One region of the Streptomyces sp. NPDC006372 genome, then DNA from elsewhere that is predicted to be linked to it. Evidence: riboswitches for the same ligand, from Rfam matches in the RefSeq annotation. Region 1 holds a riboswitch; each other region holds the start of a gene.
The links. A riboswitch is a leader RNA that binds a small molecule or an ion and turns the genes downstream of it on or off. The one in region 1 is predicted to bind cyclic di-AMP.
Positions count from the first base shown of each region.

Region 2: linked by a shared signal. The riboswitch ahead of ABZ016_RS06120 (LysM peptidoglycan-binding domain-containing protein) and the one ahead of ABZ016_RS05095 (NlpC/P60 family protein) in region 1 are both predicted to bind cyclic di-AMP.
Region 3: linked by a shared signal. The riboswitch ahead of ABZ016_RS40570 (M23 family metallopeptidase) and the one ahead of ABZ016_RS05095 (NlpC/P60 family protein) in region 1 are both predicted to bind cyclic di-AMP.

Region 1 is NZ_JBEXQJ010000002.1:134,553-141,107, reverse strand. It holds gene ABZ016_RS05105 (hypothetical protein) at 116-469, shown strand; gene ABZ016_RS05100 (tellurite resistance/C4-dicarboxylate transporter family protein) at 447-1,382, opposite strand; gene ABZ016_RS05095 (NlpC/P60 family protein) at 1,542-2,711, opposite strand; cyclic di-AMP (ydaO/yuaA leader) riboswitch at 2,720-2,874, opposite strand; gene pcrA (DNA helicase PcrA) at 3,179-5,659, shown strand; gene ABZ016_RS05085 (M23 family metallopeptidase) at 5,712-6,555, opposite strand, start outside.
Region 2 is NZ_JBEXQJ010000002.1:356,954-363,508, forward strand. It holds gene ABZ016_RS06110 (DUF2092 domain-containing protein) at 37-1,275, opposite strand; gene ABZ016_RS06115 (polyprenyl synthetase family protein) at 1,518-2,528, opposite strand; cyclic di-AMP (ydaO/yuaA leader) riboswitch at 3,033-3,211, shown strand; gene ABZ016_RS06120 (LysM peptidoglycan-binding domain-containing protein) at 3,215-3,994, shown strand; gene ABZ016_RS06125 (HAD family hydrolase) at 3,958-4,806, opposite strand; gene ABZ016_RS06130 (GNAT family N-acetyltransferase) at 4,980-6,065, shown strand; gene ABZ016_RS06135 (glycosyltransferase) at 6,086-6,555, shown strand, end outside.
Region 3 is NZ_JBEXQJ010000055.1:18,948-25,502, forward strand. It holds gene trmB (tRNA (guanosine(46)-N7)-methyltransferase TrmB) at 1-177, shown strand, start outside; gene ABZ016_RS40560 (PrsW family intramembrane metalloprotease) at 239-1,540, shown strand; gene ABZ016_RS40565 (aldo/keto reductase) at 1,577-2,521, opposite strand; gene ABZ016_RS40570 (M23 family metallopeptidase) at 2,691-3,722, opposite strand; cyclic di-AMP (ydaO/yuaA leader) riboswitch at 3,734-3,890, opposite strand; tRNA gene ABZ016_RS40575 (tRNA-Met) at 4,180-4,253, opposite strand; gene ABZ016_RS40580 (dihydrofolate reductase family protein) at 4,309-5,439, opposite strand; gene ABZ016_RS40585 (MarR family transcriptional regulator) at 5,518-6,033, shown strand; gene ribA (GTP cyclohydrolase II) at 6,172-6,555, shown strand, end outside.

The DNA.
Region 1 (6,555 bases):
ACCGATGCGCCGAAACCACGGGCGAAGGACGGCGGCCGGGTGCTATGGGGCGCATATATGCAGGAGACGGGCCGGTGTCGGGCGGCTCCTGGGCCCCTCATTAGGCTCCGGCCTCATGGACATACTCATCCACCTCGTCGTCGGCCTCCACATCATCGGCATCGCGTCGCTCCTGGGCGGTTTCCTCACCCAGATGAAGGCGATGGGCGAGGGCACCGCCCGCTACGCCCCCGCGATGCTGCACGGCGCGCTGACGATGCTGGTCACCGGGGTGATCCTGGTCGGCCTCAACCAGGCCGACGACCAGTCCGTGAACAACGTGAAGATCGGCGTGAAGCTGGCCCTGCTGATCGTGATCCTCGGCCTGGTCTACGTGAAACGGGACGACGAGAAGGTGGACAAGGGCCTGTTCGGCCTGGTCGGGGCGCTGACCGCGGCGAACGTCTTCATCGCCGTGCTCTGGACCTGACCCCGCCGGGCCGGTCGCCGGCCCGGGCCGAGTCAACCGTCCAGGCGGCGCACCCGAGCCACGCCGCCACCGCGATCCACAACAGTGCCTCCCCCAGGTCGTCCAGCCACGTGACGTCGAGGGCGGCGGCGACGGCGAGGGTGGCCGTCGCCGACGCGGCCGCGCCGAACACGGTCGCCCAGCGCCGCACGTCGTAGCGGTGCCGGGGCCACACGACTTCGGCGACGACCAGGGCGACACAGCAGGTCAGTGCGAGCACGAGCAGCGTGACGGTGGTCGTGCGCAGGACGCTCCGGTTCTCGTCGTTCCACAGATACAGGCGTGCGCTGTCGGCGCTGAGGAGCTTCGCCCCGGCGAGGGCCGAGACGGCGAGCGCGCCGCCGCCCAGCCAGTGGTCCCCGGCCCCCCTGGCCACCTGTCGCGGGTCTGAACGGGGCAGAGCGAGGCCGCACAGCAGCAGCCCTAGCCAGAAGACCACCAGGGCCGCCTGAGCGAGCCAGGCCGCCGACGCGGCCGCGGCGAGCGTGGCGGCGAGCACGGCGAGCCCCTGGGTGACCACACAGCGCAGGAACGCGGTTCCGCCCCGCTCCTTGTCCTCTACGACGAGCAGCGCGGCCCAGAGCACGGCGGAGACCGCCAGCAGCGCCTCGGCGAGCGCCTCCCGGCCGGCCGCGGAGAAACCGGTGCCGAGGAGGGCGGTCGACGCCAGGACCGTGACCGCGACAGGCGTCTCCGTCCGCCAGGTCGTCCGCCGGAGGACATCCGCGACCGACACCAGCCAGGCCCCGCAGGCCAGGAGGAGGGTGATACGGGAGAGGACCTCGTACCCCGCCGAGTCGAGACCGACCGACAACGTGCCGGTCGCCAGCGCGTACATCGCCCACAGGGTGGCGAAGGGGGAGGGACCGGACATAGCGCCGATGCTAGGCAGCGACGCGCACGTTACGAGAGGGGCACGCGCGCGTGCCCCTCAAAAACGTGGGAGACCTCTCGGGCCGGGACCTCCGGGACCTCCGGGACCTCCGGGACCTCCGGGGCCTCTGGGGTCTCTGGGGTCTTTCGGGCCGGACCCTCAGGCCGGCCGCACCACGCTGTGGATCGCCGACGCGCCGTCGTAGTAGATCGACTCCTCGCGCACGTAGGCGCCGGGCTTCGGGGCGTGGATCATCATGCCGTTGCCGATGTAGATGCCGACGTGGGTGACGTCGTCGTAGAAGAAGACCAGGTCACCGGGGAGCGCCTGGGAGACGGGGACCGTGGTGCCGGCGTTGACCTGGTCGTAGGTCGTGCGCGGCAGGGTGACACCCGCGGCCTTCCACACGGCCTGGGTGAGGCCGGAGCAGTCGTAGGAGCCGGGGCCGACGGCTCCCCACACGTACGGCTTGCCGATCTGGGCGCGGGCGAAGGCGAGCGCCTTGTCGGCCTTGGTGGCGTACGAGGAGTCGGCGGGGGCCGAGGAGGAGGACGAGTCCGAGGACGACGAGGTACCGCTCTCCTGCTGCTGGGCGGCGGCCTCCTCCCGCGCCTTCTGCTGCGCCGCCTGCTGCCGGGCCAGCTCTTCGGCCTTGCGTGCGGCCTCTTCCTGCTTCTTCTTCTCGATCGCCGCGAGCCGCGCCTTCTCCTCGGCCGTCAGCTTCGACAGCAGGTCGCGGGCGTCGGCCAGCTTCCGCTGGACGGTGGACTTGGCCGTCTTCAGGTCGCTCTGCGACTCGGTGAGCGTCTCGAGGCTCTCGGTGGCCTCCTTGCGCTTCTTCATCGTCTCGGACTGCTGGGTGACGAAGTCGTCGACCGCCACCTTCTGACGGCCGGTCATCCGGTCCATCAGCTGGGTCTGGTCGAAGTAGTCCTGCGGGGTGTCCGCCAGCAGGAACGTCGCCGTGTCCGGGGCGGAGGCGCCGGTGCGGTACTGGGCCGCGGCGAAGGAGCCGAGCTCCTCGCGGGCCTCGTTGAGCTTCTGGGTGCGCTGTGCCACGTCGTCGAGGAGGGTGTCGACGCGCTTGCGCTGTTTGGTGGTCTTCTCCTTGGCCGAGTTGTACTTCTCGGTCGCCGACTCGGCCTGGCGGTACAGGTCGTCGACCTTCTTCTCGACTTCCTCGAGGCTCGGCTTGTCGTCGGCCTCGGGGGCGGCGTTGGCCGACTGGGACAGCAGGGCCACGGAGGTGAGGGCCGCCGTCGCGAGGGCGGGGGTCCGTATGCCTGCTACGCGCGTACCAGAGGGACGCGACTTGCGGTGCGACGCCAAGGGAGGCGACTCCTTCCGTGCTCCGCCTACCGGGTTAGCTGTCGGGTTCGGGCGGGTGGTTCGGAAGGGTTGCCCTACGGCCATCCCCGAAGGGGTCGGGCCGATTCACCCCAAGGTCTCGGTGGGTCCCCGGCTCCGGCTGCCGCTACGGCGCGCCGGACTCGGCGGAGGCCGCGCGGCCCGGCGACGTTCGCCGGTGGGGGTCGTACGGCCTGCCCGCACGGTAGCCAACTCGTGTGGCCCTTGTGAAGGTTGATGGGTGATATGCCCGATACATTTTCGTGACCTTATCCCGGAGCGTTGCTGAAAGTGATCTACTCGTGAGGATTGATCGTCAATCGTCCGGAATTATGCCGATCGTCGCGGGGCGTGATCGCCCGGTCCTGAAGGGTGACGGGCGGGTCGTTCCGGCGATGTTCTCAGGGCGGCGGCGGGCTGTCAGTGGGGCGCCCTAGACTCGGAGAGCGATGAGCAGCCTCTTTGACGACAGCTTCCTGGCGGACCTCCAGGCCCAGCGGGGCCCCGCGGACGAGCCCCCGCCGCCGCCCGAGGGCGATCACGTACCGGAGCCGGTTCCGGACGATCTGTTCGGCGGGAAGTTCGACGTACCGCCGGACCGGGACACGTACTACCGGGACGGCGCCCCCCGCCCGGTGGTGGACACCGCCGCCCTCCTGGAGGGGCTGAACGACAACCAGCGCGCCGCCGTCGTCCACTCCGGTTCCCCGCTGCTCATCGTGGCCGGTGCCGGCTCCGGCAAGACCCGCGTGCTCACGCACCGCATCGCCCACCTGCTCGCCGAGCGGGACGTCCACCCGGGCCAGATCCTCGCGATCACCTTCACCAACAAGGCCGCGGGCGAGATGAAGGAGCGCGTCGAGCAGCTCGTGGGCCCGCGCGCGAACGCGATGTGGGTGATGACCTTCCACAGCGCGTGCGTGCGCATCCTGCGCCGGGAGAGCAAGAAGCTCGGTTTCACGTCCTCCTTCTCGATCTACGACGCCGCCGACTCCAAGCGTCTGATGGCCCTGGTCTGCCGCGATCTGGACCTCGACCCCAAGCGCTTCCCGCCGAAGTCGTTCAGCGCCAAGATCAGCAACCTGAAGAACGAGCTGATCGACGAGGAGGACTTCGCCGCCCAGGCCACCGACGGCTTCGAGAAGACCCTCGCCCAGGCCTACGCCATGTACCAGTCGCGACTGCGCGAGGCCAACGCCCTCGACTTCGACGACCTGATCATGACGACGGTCAACCTGCTGCGCGCCTTCCCGGACGTCGCCGAGCACTACCGCCGCCGCTTCCGGCACGTGCTGGTGGACGAGTACCAGGACACCAACCACGCCCAGTACGCCCTCGTCCGGGAACTCGTCGGCACCTCCGAGCATCCCGTCGACGTACCGCCGGGACCGGATGACGTACCGCCCGCCGAGCTGTGCGTGGTGGGTGACGCCGACCAGTCGATCTACGCCTTCCGCGGGGCGACGATCCGCAACATCCTCCAGTTCGAGGAGGACTACCCGGACGCGACGACGATCCTGCTCGAGCAGAACTACCGCTCCACGCAGACCATCCTGAGCGCCGCCAACGCGGTCATCGAGCGCAACGAGTCCCGCCGCCCCAAGAACCTGTGGACCAACGCGGGCACCGGTGCGCAGATCACCGGGTACGTCGCCGACACCGAGCACGACGAGGCGCAGTTCGTCGCCGAAGAGATAGACCGTCTGACCGACGCGGGCGAGGCGAAGGCGGGCGACGTCGCCGTCTTCTACCGCACCAACGCCCAGTCCCGTGTCTTCGAAGAGATCTTCATCCGCGTCGGACTGCCCTACAAGGTCGTCGGCGGTGTCCGCTTCTACGAACGCAAGGAGGTCCGGGACGTCCTGGCCTACCTGCGCGTGCTGGCCAACCCGGAGGACTCGGTGCCGCTGCGCCGGATCCTCAACGTCCCCAAGCGGGGCATCGGCGACCGTGCAGAGGCGATGATCGACGCCCTCTCCCAGCGCGAGAGGATCAGCTTCCCGCAGGCCCTGAAGCGCGTCGACGAGGCGTACGGCATGGCCGCGCGCTCCACCAACGCGGTCAGGCGGTTCAACGCGCTGATGGAGGACCTCCGCACGATCGTCGAGTCCGGCGCCGGACCGGCCACCGTGCTGGAGGCCGTGCTGGAGCGCACCGGGTACCTCGCCGAGTTGCAGGCCTCCACCGACCCGCAGGACGAGACCCGGATCGAGAACCTCCAGGAGCTCGCCGCCGTCGCCATGGAGTTCGAGCAGGAGCGCGGCGAGGACGAACAGCCCTCCCTTTCGGACTTCCTCGAGCAGGTCGCGCTGGTCGCCGACTCCGACCAGATCCCCGACGAGGAGGACGGCGACGGCGTCATCACGCTGATGACCCTGCACACCGCCAAGGGCCTGGAGTTCCCGGTCGTCTTCCTCACCGGCATGGAGGACGGCGTCTTCCCGCACATGCGCGCCCTCGGCCAGACCAAGGAGCTGGAGGAGGAGCGCCGCCTGGCCTACGTCGGCATCACCCGTGCCCGGGAACGGCTGTACCTGACGCGGTCGACGATGCGCAGCGCCTGGGGCCAGCCGTCGTACAACCCGCCCTCCCGGTTCCTGGAGGAGATCCCGCCGGCCCACATGGAGTGGAAGCGGACCGGAGCGACCGCGCCCGCGTCCTCCGGGCCGGTCTCGGCGGTGGCGGCCTCGCTGTCGTCGTCCCGCTCGCGTTCGTCGGCCTCGGGCGCCTCCGGTTTCGCCACTCGCCGGACCTCCGAGAAGCCGGTCGTGGCGCTGGCGGTGGGCGACCGCGTCACACATGACCAGTTCGGGCTCGGAACCGTCGTCGCGGTCAAGGGCACGGGCGCGAACGCCGAGGCGACGATCGACTTCGGGGACACCAAGCCGAAACGGCTGCTGCTGCGGTACGCGCCGGTGGAGAAGCTCTAGCCCGGTCGGATGCCGGCCCCCGCTCGCACACGCGGCGGGGGCTGCTGAGACGTTACGTCGGGTCGACGCCGTGGCTGCGCAGCCACGGGAGCGGGTCGATCGGTGAGCCGCCGGCCGGGCGCACCTCGAAGTGCAGATGAGGGCCGGTCGAGTTGCCGGAGTTGCCGGAGCGCGCGATCGGATCGCCGGCCTTCACGGACGTACCGGAGGGGACCGTGTAGGTGGAGAGGTGGCAGTACCACGTCTCCGTGCCGTCCTTCGCGGTCAGGATCAGCATGTTGCCGTACGCGCTGTTCCACTGGGTGCGGACGGTGCCGTCGGTCGCGGCCATCACGGTCGTGCCGTACGAGACGGGGAAGTCGATGCCGGTGTGCAGGGACATCCAGTTGATGCCGGACTGGCCGTACTGAGCGCTGAGTCCGTGGCGGGCGACCGGCATGGCGAACTTCGGGCGCAGCCGCTCCTTGCGGGCCGCCTCCTCAGCCGCACGCTTCCGCTCCGCCGCCTGCTGGGCCTTGAGGTCGATGCGCTCCTGCGTACGGCTGGCCCGGTCGGCGAAGTCGTCGGCTCCGGCGGAGAGGCTCTGCAGCTGGGTGTCGAGCTTGTTGTTGGCGGCGGCCGGTTTGACCGGCTGCGCGTCCGCCGCGGTCGTGTGCGCCTCCGCGGCGCTGTCCTCGGTGAGGCTGCCGACGGAGGCCGCGGCGATCCCGGCGACGCCCATCACGCACGCGGAAGGCACCGCGATGGTCATCAGCGCCGAGCGCTTGGGGGGCGTACGGCGGCGGGAACGGGACGCGGCGCGGGAGGCCGCCCGTGAGCCCGGGGGCGGGGAGGCCTCCTCCTGGCCGTCCAGGAGGGGGGCCACGGTGGGCAGTTCACCGGTGGCCGCCGGCTCA
Region 2 (6,555 bases), 220 kb from region 1:
TTCCTCGTTCTCTCGGTGTCCCGTGACGTACGGGACCTACTTGCCGGCGTCGGCCGCCTTCACGAGGGCGTCCTTGGTGACCATGCCGACGTAGACCTTGCCGTCGTCCGTCATCAGGGCGTTGACCAGGCGGGTGGAGAAGACCGTGCCCGAGCCGAACTTGCCGGTGACCTTGTCGCCGAGCGAGTTCACGAAGCCGCCGAGGTCGCCGCCCGCCTCACCGGAGGGCACACCCTCGCCGCCGGTGTCGAAGGTGGCTATGGCGTTCCAGCCCTCGCCGATGGTCTTCATGCCCTCGGCACCGCCGAAGCCCTTGCCCAGGTCCTCCGGGGACTTCGGGGACTTCAGGGACTTCGGGGCGCGCTCGGCGTGCTTGCGCGCCCCACCCTTGTCGGAGTCCTTCTCCTCGGTGACCTTCGCACCCTTCGGCGGGGTGAAGTCGAAGGTCGACGCGGCCGGCCGGTCGAAACTCACCTTGGTGAAGCCCGCGTCGACGACGGCGGCGCCCCCACTGGCCGGGGTCAGTGTGAACTTCAGCGGCGTACCCGTCTTCGCGTCCACCGCGACGGTGACCGCGCCGACCGTGGAGCCGGACTGCTTCGGCTTGATGAGCAGCTTGTAGGCGTCCCGGCCGGCGACCTGGGCGGTGCCGTCCACGGTCACGGAGGTCGTGTCGTCGACGGCCTTCAGGGCCTCCTCGGCGAAGTCCTTCGGCGTGGCCGGCGGCTGCTCCTTCTCGTGCTTCGGGCTGTCCGAGGCGGTGCCGTGGTAGACCTCGTTCGACTTGCTGTCGTAGCCCCAGAGGTCCTTGCCGTTGTGGACGACGCTGTACTCGGCGGCGTTCTCCAGCAGCGACAGCTTCTGCTTCTCCGGGCCGTCGACAGCGACGCGCAGGGTGTGCGTGCCGGAGGCCAGTTCGGTGAGCTTGGACGTCGGGTCGGCGGAGGAACCGCCCTCGCCCGGGCTCGCCGCACCGGACATCAGGCTGCTCTCCAGCCCGCCGAGGTCCGGCAGTCCGAGATCCGTGCTGATCTTCACCGTGCCGGACAGCTGCTGCACGTCCGACTTGGCGATCTTCTCGATGAGCTGCTGTGCCGTGATCTTCGGGAGGTCGGGGTCGCCCGAGTCGGCGAGTGCGGGGACCAGGCCGATCGTCGCGGCCGCCACCCCCATCACCGTGACCGGGACGACGTACCGCGCGGCTTTGCTCCGCCGGGAGCGCTGCTCGTCGACCTCCCCGGCGGTCGTGTTCTCGTCGGATGCGTACGGTGCCATGTGTGCCCTACCTCCGTGGTCGGCGGCGGCTGTCCGTGTCGTCCACGCACTCGTCCCTGAGCCGCCATTCTCACCCGAACAGGTGAGGAGTGGTGTTCTTCGGTGGTCTCCATCTGACCAAATCGGCCGGGGAGATACGTCAGACCGCGGGCTCAACTCCACGTACTGCTGGGGTATGACACGGAGGGGCGGTGTCTCCCCCGACCCGTAGGGGGCGGGGGATGAACCGGACCGGTGCCGCGCTAGCCGGCGCGGTGCACCACGGCGTCGCTCAGCTCCACGAGAGCCGCCTTCGCGGCGCACTCCGGCAGGGGTGCCAGGGCCGAGCGGGCGTCCTGGGCGTAGCGGACGGTGTCCCGGCGGGCCTGTTCCAGCGCCGGGTGGGCGCGCAGCAGGCGCAGGGCCTCGGCGTGCCGGGCGTCGTCGGTGAGGTCGGAGTCCAGCAGCTCGCACAGGGCGATGTCGTCCGCGAGCCCGAGCCGGGCCGCGCGCTCGCGCAGCCGCAGCACCGGCAGCGTGGGGATGCCCTCGCGCAGGTCGGTGCCCGGGGTCTTGCCGGACTCGTGGGAGTCGGAGGCGATGTCCAGGACGTCGTCAGCGAGCTGGAAGGCGACGCCGAGCCGCTCGCCGTACTGGGTCAGCACGTCCACGACCGTCTCGTCGGCGCCGGACATCATCGCGCCGAACCGGCACGACACCGCCACCAGCGAGCCGGTCTTGCCGCCCAGCACGTCCAGGTAGTGCTCGACGGGGTCCCGGCCGTCCTGCGGTCCGGCCGTCTCCAGGATCTGCCCGGTCACCAGCCGTTCGAACGCCTCGGCCTGCACACGGACCGCCTCGGGGCCGAGGTCGGCCAGGATGTGCGAGGCGCGGGCGAAGAGGAAGTCGCCGGTGAGGACCGCGACGGAGTTGCCCCAGCGGGTGTTCGCGCTCGCCACCCCGCGGCGCACGGCGGCCTCGTCCATCACGTCGTCGTGGTACAGCGTGGCCAGGTGGGTCAGCTCCACGACGACGGCGGACGGCACGATCCCGGGCGCGTACCGGTCACCGAACTGGGCGGAGAGCATCACGAGCAGCGGACGGAACCGCTTGCCGCCGGCCCGCACCAGGTGCTGGGCGGCCTCCGTGATGAAGGGCACCTCACTCTTGGTGGCCTCGAACAAGCCTTCCTCGACAGCCGCCAACCCGGCCTGGACATCGGCTTCCAGAGCCTGGTCCCGCACGCTCAGCCCGAACGGCCCGACGTCGGTCACGAGGGGTCTCCTGTCTGCTGTGTCTGCCGGTGATTACGCGGATTGTCGATAGGTCGCTGCCCTCACTCGAGTCAGCGTATCCGGTCACGTTTCGATCACCGCCAGCGCCCATGGTTACAGGCCGGGTGGTATCCGATCACGACCTCCATGTTTTCGATCAGTCCATAAGAACAGACATTTATCCACTTACCAGGAGGTAGCGAGATATAAACGATTTGCCGCGTTGCGTAAGTTAATTCCCTTTGCTGATATGTACCGCACAGGCTCGTGATCAGTGAGTTCGGTCACGTCGCCCCTTTTGCCCCCTCGCTCCGGCACCGGCCCGTACCCCCTTCCACCGAAAGCCAGTTGAGCCTTGGCTCCCGCAAAGGATCAAGCGGGCCAAACCACTCAGACCAAGGTCAACCGGCTCGGAATGTGACTCCGGTGCTTGTTCCCGACATGTGCTCTCGCATACGTTCCCGGCTTGTCCGGCGGACCGCCGAATCCTGCCGCCGCCCGGACACCCCACACACACCGACTCACTCACGCAGGGCAGGAGCGGGGGACCCAGGTAAGTCGCCGGTCCGCACAGCGGACCGGCTCGGGGTGAAGCCGCGTACGGCAGCACAGCGCCGTACGCGGCCGGACACCTCCCGGCCCGAACCCGACAGCTCACCTCGCAGGCGCCGGAGAGGAACATCGCCATGGCCGGACGAGGCATGCACCGTCGCAGCAGAACCAGCCCGCTCACCCGAGGCGTCGTAGCCGTCGGAACCGGCGGAGCGGCACTCACCCTTCCGCTCCTCGGCGCGACGCACGCGAGCGCCGCCGAGCCCCAGAGCGCTCCCGTCGTCGCACAGTCCGTGCACCAGGCGGCCCAGCCCGCCAAGTCCCTCGCGTACACCGTGGTCAAGGGCGACACGCTCTACCGCATCGCGGACAAGTACGACGTGTCGGGCGGCTGGAAGCAGCTCTACAAGGACAACCGCGCCGCCGTCGGCGACAACCCGAAGCTGATCCACCCGGGTCTGAAGCTGAAGGTGAAGACCGCCAAGGCGGACGCCGCCCCGAAGCAGGCGACCAAGTCGTCCGCCCCCGCCAAGCCGGCCGCGAAGCCCGCCACGGGCGTCGCCCAGGCCGCCCCCGCCGCCGCGAAGACCTACGCGAACAACCTCGACGGGTGGATCCGCGAGTCGCTGGACATCATGGCGCAGAAGGGGATCCCGGGGTCGTACGACGGCATCTACCGCAACATCATGCGTGAGTCGTCCGGCAACCCCCAGGCGATCAACAACTGGGACTCGAACGCCGCCGCGGGCACCCCGTCCAAGGGCCTGCTCCAGGTGATCGACCCGACGTTCGCCGCCTACCACGTGCCCGGTACCTCCTTCGACCCGTACGACCCGGTCGCCAACATCACGGCGGCCTGCAACTACGCGGCGGCCCGCTACGGCTCGATCGACAACGTCAACGGCCCGTACTGATCCACCCCGCCCAGCAGTCGCTCGAGGACGACGGCGATGCCGTCGTCCTCGTTCGACAGCGTGACCTCGTCGGCCACGGCCTTGAGTTCGGGATGGGCGTTGGCCATGGCGACGCCGTGGGCGGCCCAGTCGAACATCGGGATGTCATTGGGCATGTCACCGAAGGCGATGGTGTCCGCCGGCCGCAGCCCCAGGTGCTCGGCGGCCAGCGCCAGGCCCGTCGCCTTGGTGATGCCGCACGGCTGGAGTTCGACCGTGCCGGGCCCCGACATTGTCACCGTCGCCAGTGAGCCGACCACCGAGCGGGCCGTCGCCGCCAGCTCGTCGTCCGTCAGACCGGGGTGCCGCAACAGCACCTTGCTGATGGGCTCGCACCACAGGTCGTCCCGTCGCTCGACCCGTACGGCGGGCAGGGTCGGGTGCGGCATGAGATAGCCCGGCTCGATGAGCGTGAGCCCGTCGACCCCGTCCTGGTCGACCGCGGCGTACACCTCCCCCACCTCGGCCTCGATCTTGCCGAGGGCGGTCTCCGCCAGTTCACGGTCCAGCGTGATGGACCACAGCAGCCGGTCCGCGCCGGCGTCGTACACCTGCGCGCCCTGGCCGCACACCGCGAGCCCCGTACAGCCGAGGTCGTCGAGGAGCGGCCGCACTCTCGGGGCCGGCCGGCCCGTCACCACGAGGTGCTGGGCGCCGGCGTCCGCCACCCGCGCGAGTACGGCGAGAGACCGGTCGGAGAAGGTGTCGTCGCCGCGCAGCAGCGTCCCGTCCAGGTCGGTGGCGATGAGTGAATATGCGAGGGGTGCGGCCATGATCAGAGAATACGGACAGCGCGCCCGTTCGTTTCATCGCACGGTGGACACCGATTGCCCGATTGAGGGCCCCTCTGCACCAGTTGGCAACAACATGGTCCGCTACCTACCCGTGAGGCCGTCCCGAGCGGTACCTTCCAAGTGTCCAGGGGGGACTTGATCGGGGGGTCGGGTTGAGCAGTGGGCGCATTCGTGTGGCCGGGGCCGGGGAGCTTCGCGAGGCGGAGAGGGAGCGCTGGCGAGCGCTGCGCGCCGCGGCGGAAGCACCGCGCAACCCGTTCATGGAACCGGAGTTCACCGAAGCCGTGGGCCGGGTGCGGCCGCAGGCACGGATCGCGGTGGTGTACGACGGGCCGGAGCCGGCCGGCTTCCTGCCCTACGAGCGCGGCCGGTGGGGTCAGGGCCGGGCGATCGGACTCGGCGTCTCGGACGCGCAGGGCGCGATCCTGCGGCCGGGCCTGGACCTGGAGACGGGCGAACTGCTGCGGGCCTGCTCGGTGTCCAGCTTCGCCTTCGACAACCTGGAGGCCGAGCAGCGGCTCTTCGTCCGGTACGCGGCGGAGGAGTACGCCACCTTCGTCATCGACGTGGAGAAGGGCTACGAGACGTACGAATCGGTGCTGCGCGCCCAGTCGCCGAAGTTCCTGAAGACCACCCTGGCCAAGGAGCGCAGGCTGGGACGGCAGGTCGGCGAGCCGCGCTTCGTGTTCGACGAGCGCGACCCGGCCGCGCTGCGCACCCTCATGGAGTGGAAGTCGGCGCAGTACCGCAGGACGGGCCGGCGGGACCGGTTCGCCCAGGAGTGGATCACCCGCCTCGTGGGGCGGCTGGCCCGGACCCGGGCGCCGGAGTGCAGCGGCACACTGTCCGTGCTGTACGCCGGGGAGCGGCCCGTCGCCGCGCACTTCGGACTGCGTTCGGCGTCGGTCCTGGCCTGCTGGTTCCCGGCCTACGACCCCGAGTTCTCGAAGTACTCGCCGGGTCTGGTGCTGCATCTGCGCATGGCCGAGGCGGCGGCCGCCGAGGGCATCGGCATGCTCGACCTGGGGCGGGGCGCGGCCGAGTACAAGGACGCGCTGAAGACGGGCGAACTGCCCGTGTACGAGGGAGCGGTGACGCGTCCGGGGGCGGGCGCGGCGCTGCACTGGCTGAGCCGCGAGCCGGCGCGCCGCGCGCACAGCTTCGTCCGCGGCCGGCCGCGGCTCGCGGCGCTGGCGGCGCGGACCCTGAAGGGCGCGGCCCGGCTGCGCCGTACCTGACACGAGTGGGGGGAGGGCGCATGGCTCGTTCGGCACGTGCGCGGGAGGAGATACGCCGGTTCCTGGACATCGGGGCGGTGCAGGTTGCCGAGGTGGACCTCGATGGGGCGGAGGCGGTGCTCAGACCGGGTCCGGGGAATCCGCCGGTGACGAGCGGAGAGGTGTTCGTACTGGTCAGGAGGGGCGGCCGGCCCGTGGGCACGCTGCTCGGTCGGGTGCCGGAGGGGGCGGACGCCAAGGCCGTGCTGGCGGAGCGGGCGCGGGCGGAGTGTGCGGTGGCCGTCGGTGAGGAGCCCGGGGATGCGGTTGAGCCCGGGTCGGCTCTTGAGCCCGGGTCGGCGGTTGAGTCCGGGTCGGCGGTTGAGTCCGGGTCGGCGGTTGAATCCCGGTCGGCCGGTGCGTCTCCGTACGCGAGTGTCGTCGTCGCGACCCGGGAGCGTGCAGGCCAGCTGGCCCGCGCGCTGGACTCGCTCCTGGCGCAGGACCATCC
Region 3 (6,555 bases), on a different contig from region 1:
GTACTCACGGCACACCCCGACTTCGAGAACACGCAGGCGGACGGAGGTTTCGCGCCGCGTCCCGACTTCCGCCCCCTGACCCGTTTCGAGGGCCAGGGACTGGACAAGGGACATGTCGTGAACGACCTCCTCTTCCGTCGCGTACAGCACGTGGAGCAACCCCCCGCCGGCGCCTGACCGCACCCGCACCGCATCTCCCGCCTGCGGACAGCGCCCATCCGTCGTTAGGGTCGAAGCCGTGGCCACCAGCCCCCCGTTCCCGTCGCACCCCGGCGGCCCCCTGCGGCACGCCCACTGGTGGCAGCGCACCTGGGTGCGCTACGGCGCCCTGACGACGCTCCTCGCGATCTCCGGCCTGGTGATCCTCGCCCTGGTCCGCGAGGAGACGGGCACGGAAGGCTTCCTGGTGGGGCTCGGACTGGCCACCCTCCCGGTCCCGCTGCTCATCGCCACGTTCCGGTGGCTGGACCGGGTCGAACCGGGCCCTTGGCGGAACCTGCTGTTCTGTTTCGCCTGGGGCGCCTGCGCGGCGGCGCTGATAGCGATCGTCGCCAACAGCTTCGCGACCAGATGGATAGCGACGGCGACCGCGGATCCCTCCAGCGCCGACACCCTCGGAGCGACCGTGATAGCGCCGGTGGTGGAGGAGACGGCCAAGGCGGCGGCCGTCCTGCTGGTCTTCCTCTTCCGGCGCCGCGACTTCACCGGGATCGTCGACGGGGTCGTGGTGGCCGGTGTCACCGCGACCGGCTTCGCGTTCACGGAGAACATCCTCTACCTGGGCATGGCCTTCGGCACCGACCAGCTCACCGGCCACAGCGGCATCGCTTCCGTCACGGCGGCGACCTTCTTCGTGCGCATCATCATGTCGCCGTTCGCGCACCCGCTCTTCACCGTCCTGACCGGCATCGGCTTCGGCATCGCCGCGCTCGCGGCGGACGGCCAGCACATCCGCCGGATCGCCTTCCCGCTCTCCGGGCTGCTGCTCGCGATGGGCATGCACGCGATGTGGAACGGCTCGTCCGCGTTCGGTGAGTACGGGTTCTTCGCGGTGTACGCGGCGTTCATGGTGCCCATCTTCGGGCTGCTGACGTGGCTGGTGGTCTGGACACGGCAGCGGGAGCTGCGGACCGTACAGACGGAACTGCCCGCGTACGCCGTGGCCGGGTGGCTGACCCCGGCGGAGCCGTACGCGCTCGGCTCGATGCGGGCCCGGCGGATCGCCCGCCAGTACGCCCGCCGCCACGCGGGGAAGGCGGCGGCACGGTCGGTGGCCCAGTACGAGGGATACGCGACGTCCCTGGCGTTCCTGCGGCACCGGGGCCGCCGGGGCCGCGCCGGCGGCGACTTCGCCGTCCGGGAACGGGAACTGCTCGACGAGCTGTGGCGGCGCCGGGAGGCCGCCCGCCCCGCGCTGGACCACGCGGCACGGATCACGGCCCCTCCGGTCCCGGTGACGGCACCGCCCTGGCCGGTGCACGGGGCGTACGGGTACGGCCACCCGATGCCGTACCCCGCGTACAACCCGTACCGGTCGTAGCCGGCAGGACGCGGAGTACGGCCCGGGGTTCGGGTCTCAGGCGGAAGCCTCGGTGAGCCGCCGCACCTCCCCCTCCGTCAGGGTCAGCTCCCCGACGCCCACCAGCGCGGGCAGCTGCTCCACCGTCCGCGCGGAGGCGATCGGCGCCGCCACCGTGGGCTGGGCGGCGAGCCAGGCCAGGGCGACCGTGGCGACGGGGGCGTCATGGGCCGCGGCGATCTCGTCGAGGGCGTCGAGGACACGCCGGCCCCGCTCGGTCTCCAGGTGCTTGGCGGCACCGCCCGCCCGCGCGCTCTCGACCGTCGTGCCGGGCCGGTACTTGCCCGTGAGGAAGCCGGACGCGAGCGCGTAGTAGGGGACGGCCGCGAGACCGGCCTGCTCGGCGAGGTCCTGGAGCTCACCCTCGTAGGTGTCGCGGGAGACCAGGTTGTAGTGCGGCTGGAGAGCCACGTACCGGGCGAGGCCCTCGCGGTCGGAGAACTCCAGGGACGCCCGCAGCCGCTCGGCGGAGATGTTGGAGGCGGCGATGTGCCGCACCTTGCCGACCTTCACGAGTTCGTCGAGCGCGCCGATGATCTCCTCGACCGGCACGTCGGGCTGGTCGAAGTGGGTGTAGTAGAGGTCGATGTAGTCGGTGCGCAGGCGCCGCAGGGAGGCGTCGGCGGCGGCCTTGATGTTGGCTGCGGACAGGCCCTGGAACTCGGGGTGCTGGCTGACCTTCGTGGCGACGACCACGTCGGAGCGGTTGCCGCGCGCCTCGAGCCACTTGCCGAGTATGGTCTCGGACTCGCCGCCCTGGTTGCCGTCGACCCACGCCGAGTAGACGTCGGCGCTGTCGACGAAGTTGCCGCCGGCGGCGGTATAGGCGTCGAGGACGGCGAAGGACCGGTCCTCGTCGGCGGTCCAGCCGAAGACGTTGCCGCCGAGGGCGAGCGGGAAGACCTCGAGGTCGGAGGAGCCGAGCTTGCGAAGAGAAGTCATGCTCCACGTCAACGGCCGTGACGGAGTGGCTCATTCCGCCGTGGACGCAAAAGTCTTGTAAACGAGAACCGGCGGTCCGGACGTCGGGGGGTCGTCGTCAGGACCGCCGGTGCTTCAACTGGCGTGCACCGCCCGGAAGGTGAGGCTCAGGAGACTCCAGGAGCGAGGCTCAGGGAGTGAGGCCCTTGCCCCGCAGCCACGCCATCGGGTCGATGCCGCTCGACGAACCACCGGAGTGGACCTCGAGGTGCAGGTGCGCGCCGGTGACGTTGCCGGTGGCGCCCACGCGGCCGATGACGTCGCCCGTGCTGACCTTCTGCCCGACGCTGACGCCGATGGACGACTGGTGGGCGTACCAGATCTCCGTGCCGTCATCGAGGGTCAGGACCGTCTTGTAGCCGTAGGAGCCGTTCCAGCCGGCCTCGGTGATGGTGCCGCTGTGCACCGCCTTGATCGGGGTACCCGTGGGCGCGGCGAAGTCCAGGCCCGTGTGGTAGCCGGAGGACCAGTAGGCGCCGGCCTGGCCGAAGGTGGAGGTGAGGGTGTACGAGGAGGTCGGCAGCGTGAACTGCTTGGCGAGGGCGGCGAGCCGCTCGGCCTCGGCCTTCTTCCGGGCCTCCTCCTCCGCCTTCTTCTTGGCTTCGGCGGCCTTGGCCTTGGCTTCCTGCTCCGCCTTGGCGGCGGCTTCCGCGGCCGCCTTCTCGGCGGCCTTCGCGGCGTCCTGTGCGGCCTTGGTCTCGATCTGCTCCTGCTGGCGCTCGACCTGGGCCATGATCCGGGCGCGCAGCGCCTCGCCCGCGCCGGAGCCGCCCTGGTCGGTGTCGGCGGACGCCGTGGCGAGGTCGCTGAGCGGGGTGGAGGAGCCTTCGGGGGTGTCGTCGTCCGAGATGAGGGAACCCACCGAGGGCAGGTCCGGCACGGAGATCGACACCGGCGGCTTGCCGGTCTGGGCGCTGGCGATGCCGCCCGCGCCCACGGCGGCTATGACGCCGACGCCCAGGACGGTGGAGCTGCGGGCGAGCCCTCCGCCGCGCTGCTTGGTGACGCGATGCCGGCCACGGACGGGACGGATGGACTCCGCGGTGGGGTTCCATTCCTGGAACGGGCCCTCGTCGGTGCGGTGACCGCCGAAGCCGAAGGTCTCGGTGTCGTGCTGGTCGCGCGGGGACGGGGCCGCGGGGGCAGGCCGGTTGGACGCCACGTGGGCGTACTCCTTTCCTTCCTTCTCGCCTACCGGGTTAGCTGACGGGTTCGGAGCAGGAAGGTCTCCTACGCGCGTATACCGACCGTGCTTCCACGGCGGCATCCGCCCGATTCACCCCAAGTGGTGGTTCCCCGGTTCCCTTTCGGGATTCGGCGCGTGCGCACGGAGCCGCCTTCTGTGACGGCTGGGACGACCGCGCTGCGTTATCGAACGTTAATGGAGGCGCGGTGGGTATTCCAGCGATTCCGCTTGATCATTAACCTTTTTCGCGCGGACTTACCTGGCATGACCGGCTTAAATCGGGCGAGTTGACCGCTCCGCAAGTGACTCACGGGTTTTGACGGAGCGTCAGTTGTACTGCGGAGCGGGGCGATTCACTCACTGTCCGTGAGGATGAGGGCCCGACATGAACCGAGGGCCGGAACCCTTTCGGATTCCGGCCCTCGGCCTTCAGTAGCGGGGACAGGATTTGAACCTGCGACCTCTGGGTTATGAGCCCAGCGAGCTACCGAGCTGCTCCACCCCGCGTCGTTGTGTCACCAGTGTACGCCATCAGCGGGACAGCTCGCACACACCCACCGGTTCAGCTCAGCAGGTGGCGGTTCGGAGCCTTCGCCGGTCCCTCGTACTCAGCAAGGACGACGACCTCCGCTCCCCCGTCCGCCAGGACGCCGCTGCCGTCGGCCCCCGCCACGAAAGTGTCCGGCTCGCGCCAGGCCGTGACGACCCGCCGTACGCCCGCGTCGAGGATCAGCCGGGCACAGGGCGCGGGCCGGGAGGCCCGGCGGGCGCAGGGTTCCAGGCTGCTGTAGACCGTCGCGCCGGCGAGCCTCGGGTCGGCCGGGTCGGTCTTCGCCAGGGCCGCCTCCTCCGCGTGCACGACCGGGTCGCCGCCCTCACGGGAGTGGCCCCGGGCCAGTTCCGTACCGTCGGCCGCGACCACCACCGCGCCGACACTGAACGCCGTGTCCGACGGTGGACACTGTGCGGCCAGTTCGCAGGCGAGGGCGAGCCAGCGGCGGTCGGCGGCGGTGGGGAGGGACCCGGTGCCCGGCTCGGTCGGCTCGTAGCGCATGAGGACCACGTCCTCGATCCGCCGGGTCTCCAGCAGCCGGAGCCGGCCGGACTGGTAGCCGCCCGGCCCGAAGAGGCGGGGGGCGGCGGGGTCGCCCACGAAGAGCGGGGCGAGGACCAGTTGGAGTTCGTCGGCGAGGCCCTGGGTGAGCAGCTGGGTGTGGATCAGGCCGCCGCCCTCGACCATGAGCCGGCGCACCCCTCGTTCGTCGTGCAGGTGGGTGAGGAGCCGCCGCCAGTCGAGGCCGGCGCCGAGGGGGACGACGTCGGCGGCGAGGCCGAGGGCACGGGCGCGTTCGGCGCCCTCGTCGGTGGTGTAGAGGACCTTCTCGCCGCCGGTGTGCCAGAACCGTGCCGCCGGGTCGAGGTCGCCGGTGCCGCTGACGGTGACCTTCAAGGGGTATTCCGGCAGGCCGGCCGCTGTGCGGGCGGCGCGCCGCACGGGTGAGTTGACCAGCAGACGGGGGTTGTCGGCACGGATGGTTCCCGCGCCGACCAGGATGGCGTCGACGGAGGCCCGGACCTCGTCGACCCGGTCGAAGTCGGCCGGGCTGGACAGGAGCAGGCGTTCGGGGCCGGTGTCGTCCAGGTAGCCGTCGAGGGAGACGGCGGCGGACAGCAGGACGTACGGGTGGGGCATCGACGCTCCCGGCTCGTTGGGACGGCGGACTGACGGGACGGGCTTGGTTCAAGTTTGAAACAAACCTACACTGGTGGCATGACGAATCGCTGGCTCACCCCCGAGGAGCAACGCGCCTGGCGCGCGTACATCGCCGCCTCGCTGCTCCTGGAGGACGCGATCGACCGGCAGCTCCAGCAGGACGCCGGCATGCCCCACCTGTACTACTCCATCCTGTCCGTCCTGTCCGAGTCCCCGGAGCGGCGGCTGCGCATGACCGATCTCGCCGAGCGGCTGAAGATCACGCGCAGTCGGCTGACGTACGCGGTGACGCGGCTGGAGAAGGACGGCATGCTGCGGCGCGAGGCCTGCCGGTACGACAAACGGGGGAGCATCGCGGCCCTGACCGACGAGGGCTTCGCCGTTCTGGAGCGCGCCGCGCCCGGGCACGTCGAGACGGTGCGGAGCTTCCTGTTCGACCGGCTCAGCGAGGAGCAGGTGGGGCAGCTGGAGGAGATCGCCTCGGCGATCGCGCAGGGGCTCCAGGAGGACGGGGCACGGCCGGCGTCGGACGACGTGCCGTGGCGACGGAGGTCGTCGACGGCCTGTTCGTGAGGCGCGTCACACCCCCTCGGGCATCATTGCTTCAAATTTTAAGCAAGAGTAGGGTTCCGATCGTGGATCTGCTTCAAATCTGAAGCAGTCCAGCAGACGGCTGTGCAGCCGAACAGGAACGGAACCCGGAGGCCCCGCATGCCCGACACCCCCACCGTCGTCGCCACCCCGCGCTCCCGTGTCCGGGTCCCGCTGCGCTTCCACGACGGCTACCAGGCCGACGCCGAAGTCGTCACCTTCCACGGGCTGGCCGACGGCCAGGAGCACGTGGCCGTCGTCCTGGGCGAGCCCGGCCCGGTTCCGCTGGTGCGGCTGCACTCCGAGTGCCTGACCGGGGACGTGTTCGGCTCGGCCCGCTGCGACTGCGGTCCGCAGCTGCGCGAGGCCGTCGAGCGCATCGCCGACCGCGGCGGCGTGCTGCTCTACCTCCGCCAGGAGGGCCGGGGCATCGGTCTCTACAACAAGCTCGACGCGTACGCCCTCCAGGACGAGGGCCTCGACACGTACGAGGCGAACGCGGCC